DNA from 3 places in the Neobacillus sp. SM06 genome. Region 3 is predicted to be linked to each of the others. Evidence: riboswitches for the same ligand, from Rfam matches in the RefSeq annotation. Region 3 holds a riboswitch; each other region holds the start of a gene.
What was found. A riboswitch is a leader RNA that binds a small molecule or an ion and turns the genes downstream of it on or off. The one in region 3 is predicted to bind thiamine pyrophosphate.

Region 1: another riboswitch for thiamine pyrophosphate. It lies ahead of ACQYAD_RS12650 (solute carrier family 23 protein); the one in region 3 lies ahead of tenI (thiazole tautomerase TenI).
Region 2: another riboswitch for thiamine pyrophosphate. It lies ahead of thiT (energy-coupled thiamine transporter ThiT); the one in region 3 lies ahead of tenI (thiazole tautomerase TenI).

What each region holds. Positions count from the first base shown of each region.
Region 1 covers NZ_JBNWEO010000015.1:629,316-637,001, forward strand. The annotation lists gene ACQYAD_RS12640 (acyl-CoA reductase) at 1-192, opposite strand, end outside; gene ACQYAD_RS12645 (CoF synthetase) at 214-1,311, opposite strand; gene ACQYAD_RS12650 (solute carrier family 23 protein) at 1,308-2,609, opposite strand; TPP riboswitch at 2,760-2,870, opposite strand; gene ACQYAD_RS12655 (ECF transporter S component) at 2,919-3,614, opposite strand; gene ACQYAD_RS12660 (ABC transporter ATP-binding protein) at 3,593-5,218, opposite strand; gene ACQYAD_RS12665 (energy-coupling factor transporter transmembrane component T) at 5,200-6,078, opposite strand; gene ACQYAD_RS12670 (DUF4430 domain-containing protein) at 6,096-6,842, opposite strand; gene ACQYAD_RS12675 (DUF4430 domain-containing protein) at 6,859-7,686, opposite strand, start outside.
Region 2 covers NZ_JBNWEO010000013.1:541,735-549,420, reverse strand. The annotation lists gene ACQYAD_RS07790 (GNAT family N-acetyltransferase) at 1-555, opposite strand; gene ACQYAD_RS07785 (histidine kinase N-terminal domain-containing protein) at 684-1,835, opposite strand; TPP riboswitch at 2,159-2,266, shown strand; gene thiT (energy-coupled thiamine transporter ThiT) at 2,582-3,157, shown strand; gene ACQYAD_RS07775 (FeoA family protein) at 3,322-3,546, shown strand; gene feoB (ferrous iron transport protein B) at 3,546-5,549, shown strand; gene ACQYAD_RS07765 (FeoB-associated Cys-rich membrane protein) at 5,585-5,749, shown strand; one part of gene ACQYAD_RS07760 (IS630 family transposase) at 5,967-6,522, opposite strand; one part of gene ACQYAD_RS07760 (IS630 family transposase) at 6,521-6,993, opposite strand; gene ACQYAD_RS07755 (helix-turn-helix transcriptional regulator) at 7,183-7,644, shown strand.
Region 3 covers NZ_JBNWEO010000015.1:354,866-362,551, reverse strand. The annotation lists gene ACQYAD_RS11385 (thiazole biosynthesis adenylyltransferase ThiF) at 1-635, opposite strand, end outside; gene ACQYAD_RS11380 (thiazole synthase) at 635-1,402, opposite strand; gene thiS (sulfur carrier protein ThiS) at 1,404-1,607, opposite strand; gene thiO (glycine oxidase ThiO) at 1,621-2,751, opposite strand; gene tenI (thiazole tautomerase TenI) at 2,735-3,373, opposite strand; TPP riboswitch at 3,489-3,597, opposite strand; gene ACQYAD_RS11360 (acetoacetate--CoA ligase) at 3,746-5,749, opposite strand; gene ACQYAD_RS11355 (DUF2062 domain-containing protein) at 6,072-6,635, shown strand; gene ACQYAD_RS11350 (YbaK/EbsC family protein) at 6,645-7,160, opposite strand; gene ACQYAD_RS11345 (amino acid ABC transporter ATP-binding protein) at 7,278-7,686, opposite strand, start outside.

The sequences.
Region 1 (7,686 bases), 270 kb from region 3:
TTTGACGATATCTTCTGTTGTAAGCTGCGCCAAATAATCGAGGCGGTTTTGTTGTATCTGCAAAGCAATCTCCTGAATTTTTTCATTCGTTAAGACTGGAAAAACCAATTTACAGGATGAATCGACCAACTGTTCACGAACATCAGGTAGATCAACTGATTTTGGGATCCAATACGCTTTGATAACTTCCATTATTTTTGCCTCACTTCCATCTTACCCTCGGTTCGACTGCAGCAGCTGATCAACGGCGATGGAACAGCCTCTTGCTTCAGAGCCTTGTACCCTTCCGAGCAAAACAAAACCATGTTCCGTGCGGTAGCCGATATCTTCTGTTAAAATGGCCAAACATGAATTCCAATTGGCCAGGTCATAATGGGCAATCACACCCACCTTGCCATCCGAAACAGGCTCAAGAGTGTCTGTATCTAAGATTACCGTTTTCACCCAAGCTGGTCCGGCTTTAGCAAAAATGGTCTGCCCGTTTTCATAAGTGGAAAGGATGGTCTGGTCATAGATTTGCGAGCTTAATTCGGTCATCCCGTACATATTGATGACCATGTTCCGCTCCACATCAAAAAATTCCGCAAACATTTTGTATAATTGTTCCATTTCGACTTCGCGAGCCTGCCCTTTAAATCCGCCCGTATCAAAAATTCTGCTGCCTTTTGCCAGCCGAAAGCGACATTTTTGTTCATGAAAATAATCGAGCAGATGCACATAGGCAAACGTCGCACCCATCAGCAAGACCGCCTCGCCGCGAGCCTCGCACTCTTTTAGTGCAGCAGCGACTGCTCCCATATCCAACCCCGCTTCCGAAAAAAAGAAACGGCTATTAGCTGTCCCAAAATAGGTAACAGCATTTGATAAATAACGGGAAAGGGACGAATTTTGATTCAAATCAGCAGCGGGCGACAATACAAAAATCGTCATTTTTTCAACATCCGGCAACACAAACTTTTTAAACGGACCTTTCATTGATGCGTCCCAAACAGCTAGCGTCGGATGATAGTTTTTCCCTTTCGCGTTCGGATTTGTAGTCCCGCTTGTCATAAACACCGCTTCCGCTTCTTCAGGCGGTTCACAGGCAAGTGTTAATTCCTTGAAGCCTTGAATCGGAATCGGCGGAATTTGCTGCCAGTTTTTTATGGTTAAAGGTGTTTTTCGCTTCGTCTGACAAAACTTTTTATAAGGAAGATTGTATTGAAATTGAAAGCGAAACAACTTTAAGGCTGTTTCATTAAACAATGGATCATCATTTCCCTCAATAAATGAAAGGAGATCACTTATGATATTGATCGAATCCGGCCTCATTTACTTTCCTCTTTTCTTAAAATCTTCGGCAAATGAACTAGAATGAGCTGCATGACGATTGATGCAAAAGCTGCGATGAAAATACTGTTGGATAAAAATGTTACCAATGTACCTTTTGCGTCTTTAAAATATGTTGGCAAGCTGATCGCTAACAGCAGCGATAATCCGGCAATCATAAAATTCGTTTCTGTTTTTTCAATTTTTCCAAGCAACGAAAGCCCGGTAAAGACTAAGCTTGCAGCAGCAGGCAAGAAAATCCCGCCAACAACAGCATCAGGTGTCAGCGCAAGCAATGCACCCGCTTTTGGCACAAAGCCTAAAATTAAAAAGATGATTCCGGCGATCAACACGGGCTGCCTCGAGCCAACACCTGTTAAACGCAATAAGCCGACGTTTTGTCCGAACGCGGTTGTTGGAAAGCCCCCGATTAGCGAAGAAACGAAAGAGCCGGCTGCTTCCCCGGCAAACCCGTTGCGGATCCGCCTTGAATCAAGCTTGATATTCAACATTTCAGCGCTGGCCTCATAGACACCCATTGCTTCAATTACGGCAACAACATAGGCAATAAAGAATGTGATGAAAGTTCCCCACTCAAACGTTAACCCGCCATATGGCAGAAAATGAGGCAAGCCGAACCAGCTTTTGTCAGCGATCATAGAAAAATTCGTCTTTCCCAAGGCAAATGCTATGATGTCACCAACAACTAATGCAATCAGAAACGAAAAAGACTTCCATGCCCCTTTGCCAAAAAGGGATAAAAAAATGACAATCACGGTAGTTGGAATCGACATGGCTAGCGTTGTCGCTGAAGCAAAAGTTTTCATTCCCGGTGTTCCGCCTAAAAATTCATATAAAGTAAAACCGGAAAGTGAGATTCCGACTACAAAAATAACGGTTCCAGATATGACCGGTGTAAACAAAGCCTTCAGTTTTCCGATCAGACCTGTAATCGATAAGAAAAAGACAATAATAGCGCTTAAGAAAATGGCACCGCTTGCTGCGGCGAGCCCGTTTGCCTTCCCAGCGGCAATCATAATCGAGTCAAAAGCAGCCGATGGGCCTTGAACAATCGGCAAGCGAACAAGCTTGGTTGCCTGAATGATGGTAACAAGTCCGGCGGCGATAAAAATCGCGTTGACAATATTAGCAGACAGCGTAAGTGGCAGCCCGACCATCGCTGCAACAAAAATCGGATCAAGCCAGACATTCGAAACAAAGACATGCTGCAGTCCATATAAAATTCCTTTTCCTGGCGGCAGTTTTTCGTCAAGTCCGACGACAATTTTTTCAGTTTCCATTTTCATTTTCCCCTTTTTCTAAATAAAATCGCTTCCGTTTTAACAAAAATATGTATAGTATAGCTCTTCTCAATCCCTCCTAACGATTGTTTCCTAAACGTAAAAAAGCCAGGAACCGATTGGAACCTGACTTTTAAAAGCAACAGAAAATCGTAATTTTCGCTACTTTCCTCCGCTGGAATAATCCAGATCAGGTTCGAAGGGTTGAAAAACAAACCGTTTTTCTCTCAGCCTGGTAAAAAGGCACCCCTAGTAGTCTTGTCAAAGTATGTCTTAATCTTATACTTTAGTAAAGAAAAGTGCAACCATTCAATTCTTGAGCAATCCATATTTTTTCCGAAATCTCGACAAAATTTGTAGCCAGCTGTTTCCGAACACAAGCAGAAAAAATGCATTTGAAAGGGCATGGAATGTATCGAACAAGGCACTCCCGGCAAAATAGCCAAGGACGGTCTGAAGCGTAACAGGGTTACCGAGCTGCACAAAGGAAAAGAACCCCCAAAGATTCATAATCCAGCCAAATAAAAAACCCCACACCACTCCAAATACAACTCTGCCGCATTTCCGATTCATGAAGTGTGTACGGCGAAATAAACCAGCCGTAAGACCAACCAATCCCCATGCGGCCATTTGCCAAGGTGTCCACGGTCCTTGCCCCAAGACCATATTGGAGGCAAGCGCAGCCACCGTTCCGATCATCAACCCGCTCTCAGCTCCAAAAACGAAGCCTGACATTATAATGATAAACGTGGTTGGCTGCACACTTGGAATACTTGCAAACGGAATTCGCGCAACCGCCGCAATGGCCGCCAAGACTGCCAGAAGAACGAGCTCTTTTGCTTCCACTTTCCTCTGTTCAAAACGGATGAACAAAAAAACAAGTGAGACAATCACAACCGCAAAGCTGATCGGAAAAAAATAGTCTTCAAACACAAGCGACAACCCCAGGAGGCTGCTAAACAAAAAAAGAAAAAAAAGATGGATTATGAATCTTTTAGCACGCATTGCCGGACCGCCTCCTCAATGGTCAGAACGCCATGATCAGCAATGTGGCGAAAAAGGCGCTGAACCATTGTGGTATAAAAGAAATTGCCATTAAAGAAACGATCGGGAACCTCTTCAGATGCGACTTTCCCCTGGAACAACATTCCACAGGCCGTTGCGTATTGAGCAGCAAATTCAATATCATGAGTGGACATCAAAATGGTCACCCCCGACTCCTTTAAATCGATTAAAATGGAAGCGAGGCTCTTTTTCGAAACAGGATCAAGACCTTTTGTTGGTTCATCAAGAAGCAACAATGCCGGTTTGCGCAAAAGCAAGCAGGCAAGAGCCGCTTTTTGCAGTTCCCCGCCGCTTAAATCGTAAGGATGGCTGTTCATTAAAGCGGAGATTCCAAGCCCCTCCACAAGTTGCTCAACTTTACTGTGATCTGGAATCCCCCATTGCTCCATCGTTGCTTCTAGTTCTTTTCCGACTGTATCGTGAAGGAAAAACAGCTTTGGATTTTGCGGCAAGTAGCCAATTCGTTGAATGATCTCTTTCTTTTTCCAGGCTTTTAACGGCTTGTTTTCGAAAACGATCTTTCCGAACTCTGGCTTTTCAATCCCGCAAACCAATTTTAAAAGCGTCGATTTTCCCGATCCATTTCCGCCCATCATCGCATAAATTTCGCCTTTGTTCAGACGAAAATCGAACCCTTCCAAAACAAATTGTTTCTGCCGATGGTAGCGAAAAAACACTTCTTGAATTTGCAAAAGAGCTTCCCCTGCTGCTTTTCTTGCTGGATTAATCGGATCTGAACGAAGCTGGAAGCGACTGATCGATTGCTTTCCTTCTTTTACTGTTAACGGAGCCTTGCCATCACCGTTTAACTTGAAAAAAAGTGCCGGGATACTTGGTACATAGTCATGATACGGAGAGAACCAAAGCTCTCGCAAAACTTGCCTTGGATCACCTTTGTCTGCTACTTGACCATTCTCTAAAAATACCATTTTATCTGCAAGAGCAGCTAACTCTTCCAGTCTATGTTCGGCTAAAATAATTGTCATGCCAAACTCTTCATTCAGGCGGATCAAAAGATCGAGTAATTCTCTTGCACTAACCGGATCCAATTGCGCAGTTGGTTCATCCAACAATAGAATGTCCGGCTGCATTAGAAGCACAGATGCCAGGTTAATTTGCTGTTTTTTTCCGCCGGAAAGATCTTGCGTCTTTTGTTCAAGCAGCGGCTCCAAACCGAAATAATGCACCATTTCGGCAACCCTGCTCCTCATTTCAGTTGTATCCAGACCCATGCTTTCCAGGCCAAACACCAGTTCATGCAGAACTTCATCAGCGACAACCTGGTTCTCCGGATCTTGAAAAACAAAGCCGATCGTTGCCGTTTCTTGAAGCGGCTCTCCATTTAAGAGAATTTCCCCTGAAAGCTCGCCATGTGGCTGTATTTCTTTTTTTAATAATCGCAAAAGTGTACTTTTCCCTGAACCTGATGGTCCAAAAAGGACAACAAATTGCCCTTTTTCAATTGTTAGCGAAAGGTTGCAAATGGCTGGTGCTGCGGCATCCGGATAGGAGAAAGACACATTTTTCATCTCAATATACGCCATCGAATCCTCCTCCCTACGTTAACCATCAGTGGAAAACTAAGATACAAACATTCAAAAATAAGAACTTCCAAGTCCATTCCGGTTAGATACCAATTTTCAAGACGCGGATAGACCGTTAGATAGCCATATCCGTTTACACGGCCATACGCAATGGCAATAAAGAGAAAAACAAGGAAAAGGCCTGCAATCCAATCTGCTTTTTTTAAAACAAAATATTCATACGATGAACGTTTTCTGAATCCGTATCCCCTGGCATTCATCGAATCGGCTGTTTGGATTGCTTCTTCTAGTGAAAAGACAAGCAATGCCTGAAGAAAAAGCAATCCCGTTTCTATTCTTTTACGCAGCGAACCGTCGGCTCCAGCAATTCCTTTACTTTTTTGAATGGCAGTGATGTCTTCTGCTCTTTTTTTCATTAGGGGGATAAAACGCAGTGTTAGCATCAGCAAAACGGCGAATTGCGGCAACCACTTTGCAAATAAAAACAATAGCTTATTCGGCGTCATGATCTCATTATACGAGACAAATAGGGCGATTACACCCATGACCGAGAGTGCGCTCATCCCTCCGTAAATAAAAGCCTCTAACGTAAAGCGATGCTGGAAAATAGTCAACAATACATGCCTGCCCCGTTCATTAAAAAGCGGGTTTAAGAGAAAAAGAAATAGCCCGGTAGTCAACATAAAAAAAAGCCACTGGCTCAGGCTTCTCCCGTGATCCCTTAGGAGATGAAGCAAAAGAACAAGAAAAAAAGCGATACTCAAAAAAAGTGGATGGAGCAATAAAAAGAACAAAATCATTGCTCCGCCATAATAGATGAACAGGATCAGCGGGTGAAATCGTTCGAATCGATCATACATGTCATTTTCTCCTTGGATTATTCAACATAAATCGCTTCAACACGATCACCATTTTTAACAGAGATGACGCCGGCGCTTTTCGGAATGCTCGTTCCATTTAATTTAAAGGTCCAACCACTTTTCGCCCCGTAATCGAACTCATAAATGTTTTTAATTCCCGAAACATAAGCCGAAGCACCGTAACCACTGTAATCCACGTTTGTCTTTCCGACTGCTGTCAGCAGCACATCAAGTATTGTATCGCCATCCTTTATTTTTACAGGCGAAGGAGCCCTGTCGGCACTGTGGTCTTCCTTTGGTCCAACGATCGAAAAGGTCACCGTTTTCGCTGGTGCTGGAGCCGGCGCAGGTGGCGGTGCTGCCGGTTTAACAGCGGCAGTTGCCGGCTGTTTCACAGTTGGAGTCGCCTGGCTAGCTCCAGATGTCGTTGCTTTGGCAGCAGGTGCTTTTGTGGCACCCGAATGAGCAGAAGGAGCAGGCGGCATTGTTTGTGCCGGCTGCTCACCATGTTTTGGTTCTTCAGTACTGTTCGTTTGCTTTGTTGTCTGCTCACTTTTATCCGGTGTAGCTGTTGCAGAAGTACTAGTTTTTACCTCTGTTGCTTGTTCGGAAGCGGTTTGATCCGAAGCTTTCTTGTCTGCAATTTTTTGGACTTTTCCTTTTGAATCTGCTTGTTTTCCTCCCGCTGCTGAACTGCAGCCAACTAAACTAAATAGCAAAATCAACAGAAGAAAGAAAGTTATCTTCTTATAAGGCCAATGCAAGTTGGGAACCCCCTTCTTACCATTTTTTTCGCAAACGGCCGATGTAATAAATCGCGCCAATCAACATGAAGCCCACACCGATTAAAATTAAATTCCCTGCATTTGTCGCCGTATCCGGCAGGGCGTATCCTTTCTGTTCTGCCTGAGCTTTGGTATTTTGTGAGGCTTGAGCTTGAGTTTGCGCCGGATCCGCTTTCGCTGCCGGGCTTCCGGCTGCAAGCGGCAAATGATACAGCAATCCTTTTCCATTTACCATCAGCTGATAAGCAACAAGCGCTTCAAATGGCTGCGATGTCGAAAAGGAATCACTTTTGTCGCCGCCTTGCCAGTCAAAGCCTCCATCCGCATTTTGGAATGATAACAAATACTTCAGCACACTCGTTCCATCTTTGGCAAAAAGCGATCCATTTGCGTCAATTCGGAGTGACGAAAGTGCAATCACAGTTTGGGCTGCACTGGAACTATTGTTTATTTTTCCGGCTGAATACTGCTTGGAAAGATACTGGACGGCTGCATCGATTTTCGCCTTCACATCTGTCCTGTCTTTATAAGGAGCAAGCGCGGTTAGAATCATCGCGGTTGAATCGACATCGCTTGCCGCGCTGCCATCCCATGCCCAGCCGCCATCGTTATTTTGTTTTTCTAAAAGCTGATTGACCAATTTCTCTTTTGTCCATAGAGCAGTTTCAGGTACAGGGAATTGGGCGCTGTCCAACGCAATCAAGGCATAGGCAACCCCATTTAATCCTTGTTTGCTAACATTCCCGTTGTAAACTGATTCAACTAAGTTGTAACCATTAATCGTTGTGGGATTCCCACCAGCAGCTAAAACACCCAAAATATA
Region 2 (7,686 bases), on a different contig from region 3:
CTATGCTGGTGAAATGCGATTCCATTCCCGCGCCAGCATGCTGTAGATCATGATATCATGAAACCCGCTTGCTAATTGCTCACCGTCACGGATTTTTCCTTCTTTGCCAAACCCGAGCCTTTCGGGGATTGCCCGGCTCCTTTTGTTTTTCTCACCGCAGCGAATTTCAACGCGGTTTAATCCTAAATCATGAAAGGCGTAGTTCAGCAGGGCTTGAACGGATCTTGTCATAATTCCATGGCCTTCTGCCTGTTTGGCAAGGTAATAGCCAATGCTCGTTTGCAAATTATGCCAATCGATTTGATGCAGGCCAATTGAGCCAACCAGTTCGCCATTATAAAGAATGCCTGCATTAAATCCGTTATTTTCTGCAAATTGGCGCAGCCAGATGGGAATGACCGCTTCGTATTGAAAAGGGGAATCCATTGTATCCACCCATGGCAGCCATTTGCGCAAATGCTCGCGATTTTCATTGACAAGCTGGTATAGTTTTAGGGAATCCTGAAGCTGAAATAGTTTTAGTTCAATTTCCTGATCCACTTTTAAAGTAAACATCCTTTTACACTCCCAATTGTTGAATCGTTCTGTTTCAATATATGGAAAATGCGCCGGCGAAGATGGTTGTCAATAGAAAAAAAGAAAAACCCGTTTCCTTTAAGGCCGGGTAAAAAAATAGCTTTTTATTATGTATGGCGTTCATTTTCTGCTTTTGGGCCAGCAATTGGGAGTTTAATCGAAAAGGTGGTTTTCGCCGGATTGGATCGGCAAGACAAACTGCCTTTGTGCTTTTCGATAATTTCTTTGCAAACAAACAAACCAAGCCCTGTTCCAAGTTTTTTCGTTGTAAAAAAAGGTTCAAAGATCGTGTTTTGTAATTCTTGCGGGATCATCGGCCCATTATTGGTGACATCGATGGTGATGAAGGAGTGATCCTCCATGTAGCTGTGTATTTCAATCGTCGGGTTTTCTTTGCGATGGTGCCCGAGTACATCAATTGCATTGAAAATGATGTTAATAAATACTTGGCGGATTTCGTCCGCATAGCCTTGCAGCGAAATGTCTTCGGATAATTCTTTAACAACTTTCACCTTGCCATCCAAAATGCTAGGATAAAGGAAATTCAACACTTCTTCAATCAATTGGTTCAATTCAAAAACGACTTTCTCCTTGCCAATCAGTTCTTTTTTTGAAAGGAGCAAAAATTGCGAAATTCGAAAATTTAATTGCTCCAATTCACCGGAAATGATGTCCAAATACCGCATATTCGGGTAATCGGCCTTCAGAAGTTGGATAAACCCCTGGATCGATGTAAGCGGGTTGCGAAACTCATGGATAAAGCTGGAGGTCATTTGCCCCAATAGAGTGAGACGATCCTGATGGGTCGAATCAATAAACTGTGTTTTCTCTTCAATTATTTTGTCCTTCGCTTCCGCATAATGGGAAACAGCGTGATAAAGAAATTGATCGAAAAAGGAGTTGATCAGATTGATCGATTCCTGAACTTCTTCCCATGCCAGCTCAGCATTGCTTAAATACCTGAAAAAGGTTGTTCGGCCAATGTTGACATTGTAGACAAATTCTCCAATGTTGATATTGGCTTTTACTCGTTCCTCGGCTATTTTTAGCGCCAGCTCCCTAATCAGCTCGGTATAATCTTGCTCATCTGATTCAAGTGTATGGAGAAGCAAATTGAAAAAAGCAACAGCATTCTCCGGAACTTTTTCTCTAAAAGGATCGTCATTTGATAGAATATTGGCTCCGCTCCAATCTGAAAGCAGCATTGATTTTTGTTCCTCCAAAAATCGCACCATATGTATTTTTGTACTCGTTTGCATTTTATGGTTCCCCCTATAGCAGTTACAAACCTTGCTTAAACAAATAATTCGCTCATTATACAAAAAATCCTTTTTCCTATCCCAAAAATCATATGTGGAAAAATTTTCATCCTGTTGCACGTTGAGTAAAGAAGATTCAGTAATGACGAGAAAGAAATTGTATGCCTCTATGCTGCTCAAAATAGGAGACCCGCAAGGAATTTCTACGAGCACATATCCAATCCTTATGGGTCGTTAGTAAGCTGTTAAGACCTCTGCTTTTTTGTGCTTGTCATTGTATCTGAATGGAAAAAGTAGTATAGTCGAATTGGAAAAAGAAAGAATCGTTCCACAAGGGGAGCTGCGGCAAAGCGGCTGAGAGTGAACAGTTGTGTTCTGACCCTTTGAACCTGTTAGGTAACGCCAGCGCAGGAATGTGGTTTGCTTGAAAAAGCAATGCAGGCATTTTGGCGCCTGCATTGTTTTTTGCTAACCAGAAATTTATATCCATAAATTCTGAACGCACGACGGGCAGGATGCCCTAGTCAGGCGAAGGCACAGGACGTGCCGTTTTGAGCGTGACGACGGGCAGGGATGCCCTAGTCAGGCGAAAGGCACAGGACGTGCCGTTTTGAGCGTGACGACGGGCAACTACACCTCATGAACCGCCAATGGCTCGCTTTCTTTAGGATCTGTTAAACGAACACAGCTTTTTGAATTTTTTTGCCGTTGCTTCAGCTCCCGAAAATAAAAGGGGGAAAAGAAAAATGGTTCAGGTAAAAAGCAATACATTATTTTTGGTCGAGGTTGCAGTATTTGCTGCGTTAGCGTACATCCTTGACTTGGTAAGCGCATTTGTTTTTTCAAGGATTTGGCCGCAGGGGGGATCCGTATCGATCGCTATGGTGCCAATTTTTCTGATGGCGTATCGATGGGGAATAAAAGGCGGTGTTTTAACGGGATTTTTACTCGGACTCTTGCAATTTATTTTAGGGTTTTCACAAATTTATACGATTTTGCAAGGTTTTATTGATTATTTTCTTGCATTTACGGGAGTCGGACTTGCGGGCATGTTTGCTTCAAAAGTGAAAGCTGGAGTAAACAAACAGCAAAAAGGAAAATGGATGATGTACGCAGCGATTGGCGCGTTTTGGGGAAGTTTTGTTCGCTTTGTCATGCATTTTATTTCAGGCATTTCCTTTTTTGGCTCCTATGCGCCAAAAGGTCAGCCCGTCGCCTTGTATTCGCTCATCTACAATGGTACATACATGCTCCCAAGCTATATACTCAGCACCATCACCGTTATTCTTGTCATCAATGCCGCACCAAAGCGAATAATCTAACATCAAAAAAACAAAGAGCAGACGCTTTTTCTTTTTTTTCGATTATTTATATGTTTTTTCAAACTTTTGTCACAATGTGGGTGCGCTGTCTGGTGTTGAAAAATGATAAAATATACATTAGAAAGAGAATCATTCTCAATTACCTTCTCAAAAGGATGATCGAAATGCTTGGAGAGTTAAAAACAGGGGAAAGAGGAAAAATTATTAACTTATCACAGGTGAGCCGCTTGGTTCAAAAGCGGTTGCTTGACCTTGGATTTACCGAGAGTTCTGAAGTTTGTGTGAAATGCATTATGCCTTTTGGCGGCCCGATAATGATTGAATCATGCGGACAGTGCATTGGTATTCGCCGCAAAGAGGCAGATCGAATCGAAGTGGAGAGGTTATAATGGATGTCGCTCTAATTGGGAATCCGAATACGGGGAAAACATCATTGTTTAATCATTTAACAGGTTCTTATGAATATGTTGGAAACTGGAGCGGTGTAACGGTTGAAAAAAAGGTTGGTATCTTAAAAAACAATAGCGGAAAATTGATTGATTTGCCTGGTGTTTACACACTTAACCCGCTTTCGAAAGATGAAGGGGTTGTAACTTCCTTTTTTTTAAACGAAGCAGCCGACCGTTTTTTAAATATTTTGGATGCATCACAATTAGAAAGAAACTTGCATTTGACAATTCAATTACTGGAGTTTGAAAGGCCGATGCTTGTTGGCTTGAACATGGTGGATGTTGCCAAAAAACGCGGCATTCACATTGATGTTGATAAATTGTCGAAAATGATCGGTGCCCCGGTGGTGCCAGTAGTGGCAAGAAGCGGGAAAGGCTGTGACCAGCTTGTTCAGATGATCACCACTGAAACGGCCACTTCCAAGCAAAAAAATTTAGTTTATTATGGGAAGGAAATCGAAGAAGCTGTTTCCATGTTGGCAACACTTATTGGAGAAAAAGTAAGCCATTCCTATCGATGGCTGACATTGCAATGGCTGGAAGGAAACCAGTACGTGAAAAATTTTTTGTATCGGAGTGCCCCTGCTGAAAAGCTCGATGCCATCTTTGATCGTGTTGAAAATCGGATCATTCAGAAAAATGATACGAAGTCGATACCCCATTTTATTTATAACAAGCGAAAAGAAGTAATCGAAAAGATTTTAGCTGAAGCGGTTCAGAAAGAAAATGCGAAGATTCCATTAACCGAAAAGATCGATGCCATTGTGACGAACCGCTATCTAGGCATGCCGATTTTTTTACTGTTCATGTATTTGATGTTCATGCTTACATTTGATTGGCTTGGAACACCGCTGTCTGATGCACTTGATGCGTTTTTGACAGGACCGGTAACCGCTGGAGTAGAAAAGATGTTAACGATTGTCCAAGCATCTGAATTTATCCATGCCTTGATCATTCAAGGACTGGTAGCCGGTGTCGGCGGGGTGCTTGTTTTTGCCCCGCAAATTTTTATTCTGTTTTTCTTTATCTCGTTGTTGGAAGACTCAGGCTATATGGCGCGTGTAGCACTTGTAATGGACCGGATCATGGAAGGGGTCGGTTTGAATGGCAAAGCGTTTATCCCAATGATCATTGGCTTTGGCTGTAATGTCCCGGGGATTATGGCTGCCCGTACAATCGAAACCCCAAAAGAGCGTCTTTTAACGATTTTATTAACACCGTTAATGTCCTGTTCGGCAAGACTACCTGTCTATGCACTGTTTGTTGGCGCCTTTTTTGCGGGACAAAAGGCTGCGATTGTATTAAGTCTTTATGTAATCGGGATCTTCGTAGCCTTTGTTTTGGCGAAACTCTTTTCTTCCACTCTTTTAAAAACGGAAACTTCCTTGTTTGTCATTGAACTTCCTCCATATCGAATGCCGCAATTTCAATCGCTGTGGCGCAGTACATGGGATAAAGGGAAAGGGTTTATCCGCAAGGCTGGAACATTTATTTTTGCCGGATCCGTGTTCATTTGGCTGCTCTCATATGTGGGCCCGTCCGGTTTCAATGTTGAGATGAATAACAGCTATTTAGCCGCAATTAGCAATCGTATTGCACCGCTTTTGAAACCGCTCGGCTTCGGCACATGGCAGGCAGCGGCTTCATTGATTACCGGATTTTTAGCAAAAGAATCAATTATTTCGACAATGAACATTATTTATTTTGTTCCAAATACGTCGAGCCTTCAAGGGTTGTTAGCTTCTTACTATACACCGCTTGCCGCATACAGTTTTATGGTTTTTATTTTGTTATACATCCCGTGTTTAGCAACAACAGCTTCCATATTGAAGGAAACGGGTTCAAAAAAATGGACAGCATTTGCAATTGGCTACGCACTGACCGTTGCCTATGTATTGGCTTTTTTCGTCTATCAAGGCGGGAAATTGCTCGGATTTGCTTGAAGCAATTACCTGCTTAAAGGAAGAAGGTGAAATGGATGGTAGCCAATTTCGTTATCGGTGCCGTCATTTTTGGGTATGCCGGCTGGGCGCTTGTGCGCTTTATTCAAAAATCAAAAAAAGGAAAATGTGCCGCATGTGAAGTGAAAAAAACGTGTTCGAGTTCCTGCTGTACGCCTACTCAACAGACGATTCGAAAGTAGTGTTTTGATCGTTGAAACTATTCACAACTATTTCTTGGCTATATATATGGAACTAAACAATTTGGTTCTGTAACGATTTCCTAGATTAATGACAATATTCTACAAAATTTAAGCACAATATACCTGCAATCATCGGAGTTTGTCGAATATCGTTTTAGGCTATTTATTGCTCAATCCGATCCTGGCAATCTGGCTAAAGGTGTAATTGAGTCAATAGTTAAAGCTTAAGACATAGACGATTAACGATTTTCATAGGGTCTTTATTGATTTGTGTAATGAATGTCTGGACAGCCACTCTAATTTCTTCTACCGTTTTATAAAAAACATTATAAATAATTGATTTTTTTAACCATCCCCACAGTCCTTCAATTAGGTTTAACTCTGGGCTGTATGGTGGGAGAAAAACAAGTTGCAGATGATCTTTATGGGCTTCGAGAAAAGGTTGAATCAGTTTCGAGTGGTGGATTCTAGCATTATCCAGTATCATTACAATCTTCTCACCCTTGTATCTGACTACAACTTTTTCAAGAAAAGATAGGAAAACTTGAGCATCATAGTGTTCTTCTTCTGTGACAAACACTTCGCCTGTTTCGTAATCGAGGGTACCAATTAATTTAACCCCGTGATGTTTTCCATAAGTAGGTATCACTTTTTGTTGCCCTTTAGGAAACCATGTATTGGCTAAAGCTTGGTAGTCCCTGATCATGGATTCATCTTGAAACAGAATTCGATCAATTTCGTCATTCATCATTTTTTTTAATCGTTTCAAATTCTTGTTTGAACGCTTCCTGTTTCTCGGGGTCAGCCTTTGCTAGGGTATACGTTGGTTTTGTGTAACTAAATCCCAAACGAGTCAACAATCTCCTTACACCCCGGTCCGTATAAACAATGTCAAATGTTTGCTTAATCCAATCGCGAACAAGAAATGAAGTCCAATTCATTTCTGCGGGAAATCCAACAGCAGCTGGCTTTTTTTCAACAATTAACTGATAGAGTTCCTTTTCTTGTTCCTCTGTTAGTTGACAAGGGCGTCCGGGAGATTGTCCGGGAACTAATCCCTCCAAACCGTTAGTTTTATAGGCTCGAACATAGTTATATATAGTTTGCTCCGTACATTCTAAAAGGTCAGCGATTTCTACATAAGTCCGTCCTTTTAAATGCATGAGGATAGCCTGATAACGTTTAAACATCCGTAGATCCCTTAAACCATGCATACAAGCTTTAACTTCCTGAATTGAATCCATGTTTTCATTTTGAAGGATTTTCATTATGTGTCCGCCTTCCTAAAGGTTTTATTTACCTATAAGAATTGGACAAATTTTCTTAAAATCCTTTAATTCCATTTATATAGTGTCGCATAGGCAAAAAACTTTCATCTAGACCTGTTTCTGTGTAATATTACACTAGACGGTATTGAAGGAAGGGCTTTTGTAGTGAACAGAGAAGAAATCATTATGCAGGTATCTGACAAGCTTCGCCTAATCCGTACAGAGGCAGGATATACACAGGATAAAATGGCCGAAATCATCGGCGTTTCGAAAAAAACCCTTGTCCAAATTGAAAAGGGAAGAGTTTTTGCCAACTGGGCAACGGTTGTTTCCATTTGTGCACTGTTTCGCGAAACCGAGACCGTTCAATTTCTATTTGGGAACGAACCGTTAGAAGTATTGGAGACAGTTGCACGGGAAGGAATCGATGTAAGAAAGAAGAAAGCATTAGGCGGAAAAATTTTCTGGAAAGAAATCTCCCGGAAAAATGGCTATTTTTTGCAGCAAAATATTCTTAGTAAGCATTTTCGGATTGTTGATGATAAAAATTATCGGATTTTCAGCAGCTTTGATGAAAGAAATTCAAAATTGCGTTTTAAGGAGTTAACAAAACAAACAAAGAAATAACAGAGCCTGCGGGTTCTTTTTTTTTACCCCCAAAAAACCGCT
Region 3 (7,686 bases):
AAGGAAGCAAAATCTTCTACGAGAATCTTTAATGCTTCACTGATTTGATAGGAGACAACCATTTGGACCGCTGGACTAATGATGCCAGCAGTGTCGCAGGTTGCTCCTCCTAAAGGAACTGTTTCTATTAAACACGAAAGGCAAGGGGTTTTTTCCGGAATGATTGTGTAAGTAATCCCATAGCTTCCGACACAGGCGCCGTAAATCCATGGCACATTGTGTTTTTGCGCGACATCATTGATAATCATTCTTGTTTCAAAATTATCGGTTGCATCGATAATCAAATCGACCTGTTTCGCCCATTCCTCCAGTTCCAAAACGGCAGCATCAGCGATGACAGCTTCGATTAGAACGCTGGAATTTATCATCTCTAACTGTTTTTTCGCTGCAATGGCTTTAGGTATGCGGTTTTTAGCATCCATTTCCGAATACAATTGCTGCCGCTGCAAATTAGACCATTCCACATAGTCGCGGTCAACAATCGAGAGCTTCCCAATTCCGGCACGAACAAGCGCTTCGGCACTGGCTGTTCCCAGTGCACCAGCACCGATCAACAAAACATGCTTTTTTAAAATTTTCTTTTGTCCTTCTTCTCCAATGGGTGCAAACAATGTTTGCCGGGAATAGCGATTCATCACCCGATGCTCATTCCTTCAAGCGGACTACTCGCTGCAGCATATCTTTTTTTCGGAATTCTTCCTGCCTCAAAACCAAGTCGTCCTGCCTCAATCGCCAACTTCATAGCTTTTGCCATTTTAACAGGGTCTTTTGCTGCAGAAACTGCTGTATTTAGCAAGACGCCATCCGCACCTAGTTCCATTGCAAGCGCGGCATCGGCAGGAGAGCCAATTCCCGCGTCAACGATAACTGGAACTGTTGCTTGTTCAATAATAAAGCTTAAGTTGACCGGGTTAATAATTCCTTGTCCGGAACCGATTGGCGATGCACCCGGCATGATCGCATGACAGCCAAGGTCCTGCAGCTTACGGGCAAGAACAACATCGTCAGAAGTATAAGGAAGAACGTTAAAACCTTCTTTTAACAATTCTTCTGTTGCTTTTAACGTCTCAATTGGATCCGGCAGCAACGTTTTATCACAGCCGATTACTTCCACCTTAATCATATCGCAAAGACCTGTTGCTTTGGCAAGCTTGGCGATGCGAACTGCTTCTTCTGCTGTTTTTGCCCCTGCTGTATTTGGCAATAACGTGTATTGATTCGTGTCAAGCTTTTCTAAAAAATTCGGCTGGCTTGCCTCGAAAATATTCATTCTCCGCACCGCAAATGTCAAAATCTCTGCTTCAGATTCTTCTATTGCCTGCTTTTGAATAGCAAAATTTGGATACTTTCCTGTTCCAAGCAATAATCTTGATTGAAAGGATAACGAACCAATTTTTAACATATTAACCGCCTCCAACAAAATGAACAATTTCAATTTTATCCCGATCGGATAGTCGGGTTTCTTGATGCTCATCCTTATTTAAAATCGTTCCATTGACCTCGACGACAACAACTTTGTTTTGGACATTATAGAATTCGAGCAAGTCTGTCACAAACATAATTTGCTTAGGCAAATATACCTGTTCCCCGTTCAATGTAACTTCCAATCTTTCACCCCTCCTAGTAAACCATTTCCCTTTTGCGATCCAAACGAAAAGCAGTAAGAAACTGGTTATCTTGCAAACTGCCATTTAGTAGCTGGGCGACTACTATTCCTGTCAGCGGACTTAATAAAATTCCATTGCGGAAATGTCCGGCGGCAACAAATAAGCCACTCCAAACAGGATGTTCACCTATGTATGGAATCCCATCACCGGTCTGCGGCCTGATACCCGACCACACCCGCTCCCATTTTGCATTGGTTATTTGCGGGACAATCTTCATCGCTCTTTCGATTAATGTTGCAATTCCGCCGGCAGTGACATTGTTTTCAAATGTATTTTCAACCACTGTGGCACCAATGTAAACTTCGCCATTTCTTTTAGGAACAAAATAACAGCGTTTGTCGGAAAAAATAGTGGTATTGATCAACGGCTTTTCAGGCTTTACTGAAAAACATTCACCTTTTACAGGATAAATTGTAAGATCCATTCCAGTCTCTCGCAAAATTTTGGCCGCCCAAGCGCCTGAAGCAACAACAACCTGCTCACAATGAATTTCTTCTTCGGAAGTTTTAACGCCTGCAATGCGGCCATTCTCATAAACGAAGGAAACTACTTCAGTATTTTCACGGATTTCCGCACCAAAATGGGCTGCTGCTTTTGCAAAAGCAAGCGATAACTTTGCAGGCTGAACATGACCATCATTTGGAAGATACATAGCACCAACGATCGTTGGGGCTAAATTTGACTCCATATGCTGCAATTCTTTTGAATCAAGCCACTGAATGCTAGAATCCCAGCTTCGTTGAAATGCAACTTGCTTCTTTAACGCAGCGGCCATTTCTTCAGTTTCAGCAATTTTTAGCATCCCTTTATTGACAAACTCAATATCAATTCCCGTATACTCCAATAATTCGCTGGCAATGAGCGGAAACATGGACTGACTTTTCAAAGCAAGTTGAAAAAACGGCCCGTCTTGCTCAATTTCTGCTTGAGCAGCGAGCATGCCGGCGGCTGCACTTGAAGCCTGGCAGGCTAATGAAGATTTTTCAAGAATCACAACTTTTTTCCCTGATTTTGCAAGTTGATAGGCGATTGAAGAGCCGATTACACCCCCACCAACAATCGCTACGTCAAAAACCTTTCCCACTTTCTACATCTCCATTTTCAATTTCATTTTTGTAGGCTTTAACAGCCGATACAGGGTCATGTGCATCGAAAATCCCTGACATAACCGCAATGCCTTTTGCCCCCACTTGTAAAACTTGCTTTGCATTTTCAGGAAGGATACCGCCAATTGCAATGACGGGGACCGACAGAAATCCAGTTATTTTTTTTAACTCCTCCAACCCTTTTGGCTTTAGGCCCGGCTTGGAACCGCTTGGAAAAATATGTCCATAAAGTAAATAATCAGCATTCGATTGTTCCGCTTTTATTCCTTCTTCAATAGAGTGAATGGAACAACCAACCGTCAAACGAGGAAAATTGGCCTTAACAACTGACACATCCAAACTATGCCAAGCTAATTGAACACCGGCTGCGCCTGTCACTAACGCAACATCCACCCGGTCGTTTAGGACGATTTTCGATACGGGGACATTGGATTTCGTCAATAGGTTCATTGTTTGATATAAATCCCGAGCCGATTTTTGTTTTTCACGCAAATGAAATTTCGCAACATACGGGTGAATATCCGCCAGTATTTCGACAAGCTGAGGGATCGGCATTTTCCCGTTTGACACAACATGAAGTTCTTTTGCACAATGTTTAATTCATTATCACCTCTTTTTAAACTCGCTGACAAATCATAACAATAGGATTAAAAAAGCAAAAAACCACTTCTCCCATGCAGGAGAAGTGGTTAGATGGATTCTAGCAGCGTCCAAAAAATCCTGTTTCCCACTTCCCTACGCTGGTATGATCCAGGTCAGGTTCTTAGAGTCCCGAAGTTGCACTTCAATCTCAGCCCTTTAAAAGGGCACCCCTAGCGGTTCCGTTCATGTATTCAGTTGTTTTCCTTCTTCTTTTATACTAGCACCATGAAATAGATTGTCAATAAAAAGCAATAGAAATTTTCAAAAATTTGCATTAATGGTTTTGGATCGGGCTGTTCACTAAGTTTTCATTTAAAATCAATGTCCAATTCATCCATTTTTTTCAGTATTTTTCCTTAGTGTTTCCTTAAACTCACCAAAGTAGCTTAAGGCATCCGGATTTGCCAATGAACCAAGATTAACCGCTTGCTCGATAGCAGTGCCCATTAAAATTTTTTTGATGGGGACTTCTAGCTTTTTACCGCTTAATGTTTTCGGAAGCTCGTGTACTCGAAAAATATCATTTGGAACATAGCGTGGCGATGCACTTTGGCGAATGGCTCCATTCACTCTTTTTTTCACATCTTCCGTGAGCTCGGCACCCTCTTTTAAAACAATAAATAGCGGCATGTACGATTGGCCACTTGAAATTGGGATCTCAACAACAAGGCTGTCGAGCACTTCGGGGATGTTTTCAAGGGAACTGTAAATTTCGCTCGTACCCATGCGGATCCCACCGCGGTTGATCGTGGCATCCGACCTGCCATAAATAATGGCGCTTCCTCTCGATGTGATTTTTATAAAGTCTCCATGACGCCAAATACCAGGATAAACATCAAAATAACTTGCTTTGTAACGCTCGTTGTTCTCATCATTCCAAAAATATATGGGCATGGAGGGCATTGGCTCAGTGATCACGAGCTCTCCAATCTCGTCTATTTGTTCGATACCATCCTCGGAAAATGCTTTTACCGCTGCACCAAGCGCTCTTGCCTGCAATTCACCGGCATAAACAGGCAGCAGGGGTGATCCCCCTACAAAAGCTGTACAAAGATCGGTTCCACCGCTTGTCGAAAAAAGCCAAATATCGTCTTTCACGTGATCATACACCCACTCAAAACCGCTGACAGGAAGCGGCGAACCCGTTGAACCAAGGCTTCTTAAATGGGAAAGATTATATTTCTCTTTTGGATTCACACTAGATTTCATACAGGCCGTTATATAGCTTGCACTTGTTCCAAACACCGTCATTTTTGTAGCTTCAGCAAATTTCCACAACGTTTCTTCATTTGGATAACTCGGATTTCCATCATACAGCAAAACCGTTGAACCAGAAAGTAAAGCGCTTACAACAACATTCCACATCATCCATCCGGTAGTGGTATACCAGAAAAAGCGGTCGTCTTCCTTTAAATCATTTTGCAAGGCTCCCAATTTTAATTGTTCAAGCAAAATACCCCCATGACTTTGAACAATCGGTTTTGGCTTTCCGGTTGTTCCTGATGAGTACAATATCCAAAGTGGATGTTCAAAGGGTACGGGCTCAAAAGCAAGGGAAGCACCTCTGTGTCTTTCAATTAGTTCACTCCACAGTACCGTTTTTGCAAGCCCGTCTAATAAAGGCTGCTCATGGAGATAAGGTATAACAATGGTTCCTTCCAAAGTTGAAAGCTCGGCTTGAATCTTTTTTACTATTTCAACCCTATCAAAGTCTTTTCCTCCGTAGCGATAGCCGTCAACGACAATCAAAATTTTCGGTTCAATTTGCTTGAATCGATCGATCACACTCATCAAGCCGAATTCAGGTGCACAACTTGACCAAACGGCCCCAATACTTGCACATGCCAAAAAGGCCGTTAAGGTTTCATGAATATTCGACGCATATGCAGCGATTCGGTCGCCACGCTTTACACCCGCTGATACAAAATATTGAGCAATGGCAGCGGTGTTTTTCTTCAGTTCACTCCAATCCAGTTTGCCTTGTGGGCGGATTTCCGACTGATAAATCACTGCCGGTTGTCCTGTTCGTTCAGATCGAAAAATATGCTCGGCATAATTTACTGAAGCACCTTCAAACCAATGTGCTCCCGGCATTTTTCGTCCACTAAGCACTGCCTCATAAGGTGTATGTGACGTTATTTCAAAAAAACTCCAGACTGCCGACCAAAATCCTTCTATATCGGAAACGGACCATTCCCATAATTTTTCATAAGTGTCAAAATGAAGCCCGCGCATCTCCCTCAACCATGTCATAAACTTTGTCATATTGGCATTTTTCCGGATTTCTTTTGATGGTTGCCATAATAATCTTCCTTCCATCCTTTCCGCGGTCATATCCATCCCCCTTCCACTTTCATTTAAAAGCATCTATTATCATCATATACACGTTGTAATTCGCAATTTCCTTTTTTTATAGAAAATGTGGGAATCCTCATCAATATTTTTTATTTTTCCAATCAATTATTAATGAAACAAAAGCAACATCGTTATAAAATAAAACTATAAGAGGGAACAATAAGAATGTAGAAACATGAAACATTCGTTATAATGAAAATATAAACTGAATCGTTCAACACTCCCGTTATTTTAGAAGAGGACAACTGAAATGGAGTGGTATTGTTATAGATGAAAAACGCATTCAAGAGGGGAATTGCAGATGAAAAAAAGAAAAAAACACAATTTTTTGCAACGGATTGGCAGAGCATTTAAATTAAATTTTATTAAACTGCTTCGTTCACCCGGAGGAGCAAAAAAAGTGTCACTCGGTTTTGCTTTGGGATTTGGGCTGGAGATGCTGGTGATTTCGACAGCATCGCTAGTCTATATTATCTTTATTCCACTTGTTCGGCTTGCAAAGGGTTCACTGCCTGCTGCAATCATTGGCAACGTTATTGGCAAACTTACCTTTCTTCCTGTGATCCTTTTACCGATAGCCAAAGCAATCGGCAAAGCAATTTATCCTGTAAATGTGAAAATTAATAGTCAAGGAGCATCCTTCTCGTTTCAAAAATTACTTCAGGGTGATTTAAGCAGTCTTAGCAGTCTTTTGCACGGCAGCATAAATGTGTTAATTGGCATGAGCATTCTCGGCACCATCCTCGGTTTCATATCCTACTTTATTGTTCATTATTTTTATGAAAAAGAAAAAGCAAAAAGAATGAAAAAAAATCGCGAAAAGCATGCATTAGGCGGAAATTCAGCAAATAAAAATTTTGTCTAAAAAAGGCGTTTACTCGTAAGAGTGAAGCGCCTGCTCTTTTTGTATGCCTGTCTCTTCCCAGCCTTTGCATACATCTATCCATTCTTTTGCCTGTGAAAATTGAAAAAGCTCTGAAATTGTTAATTCAATCGCAGAATTTGAACTGCCACAGGCCGGAAATACTGTTTCAAACCGTTTTAGTGAAATATCCAAATAGACATCCAGTTCCCTTGCTAAGCCAAATGGGCAAACACCCCCAATTTGGTGCCCTGTTTGCAGTAACACTTCATCCGATGCCAGCATCCGGGCTTTAAAACCAAAAAAATGTCGAAATTTCTTGTTGTCAATTTTGGTATCACCTGCCGCAACCACTAAAATTGCTTGCCCTTCAGTTCCGCTAAAAGATAACGTCTTGGCAATTCGAGCTGGAATGACACCAATCGTTTCAGCAGCCTCTCCAACTGTTGCACTGGATGTTTCAAACTCCATGATGTCAGCCTCTCGATTCCATTGCTGAAAATACCTTGTCACATTTTCAAACGACATACTTTTCCTCCTTCAGTTTGAATTTTACTAGCATTATACCAAACTTTGCTGATGAAACGCGAGGTCGGCATGGACTTTCCACGTATACCATATAAAAAAGAACCGCTTGGGCTCTATTTATTTTAAACTTCGATGCAGGAAGGCTTTTGTCCGCTCGAATTTTGGATTTGTAAACAACTCGGACGGGGGGGCTGATTCGATAATCTCACCGTTGTCCATAAAAATGGCTTTGTTGGCAACTTCTTTGGCAAAACCCATTTCATGGGTAACTACAATCATTGTCATCTGCTCTTTTGCTAGTTCTTTCATGACTTCCAATACTTCACCAGTTAATTCCGGGTCAAGCGCAGATGTTGGCTCATCAAACAATAGGATTTCCGGGTTCATCATTAACGCTCTAGCAATGGCCACCCGCTGCTTTTGTCCGCCTGAAAGTTTTGCCGGATAGGCTGTATCCTTATCAGCCATCCCGATTTTTTTCAATAGTTCCCTGCTTCGCTTCTCGATCGTCTCCGTTGATTCATTC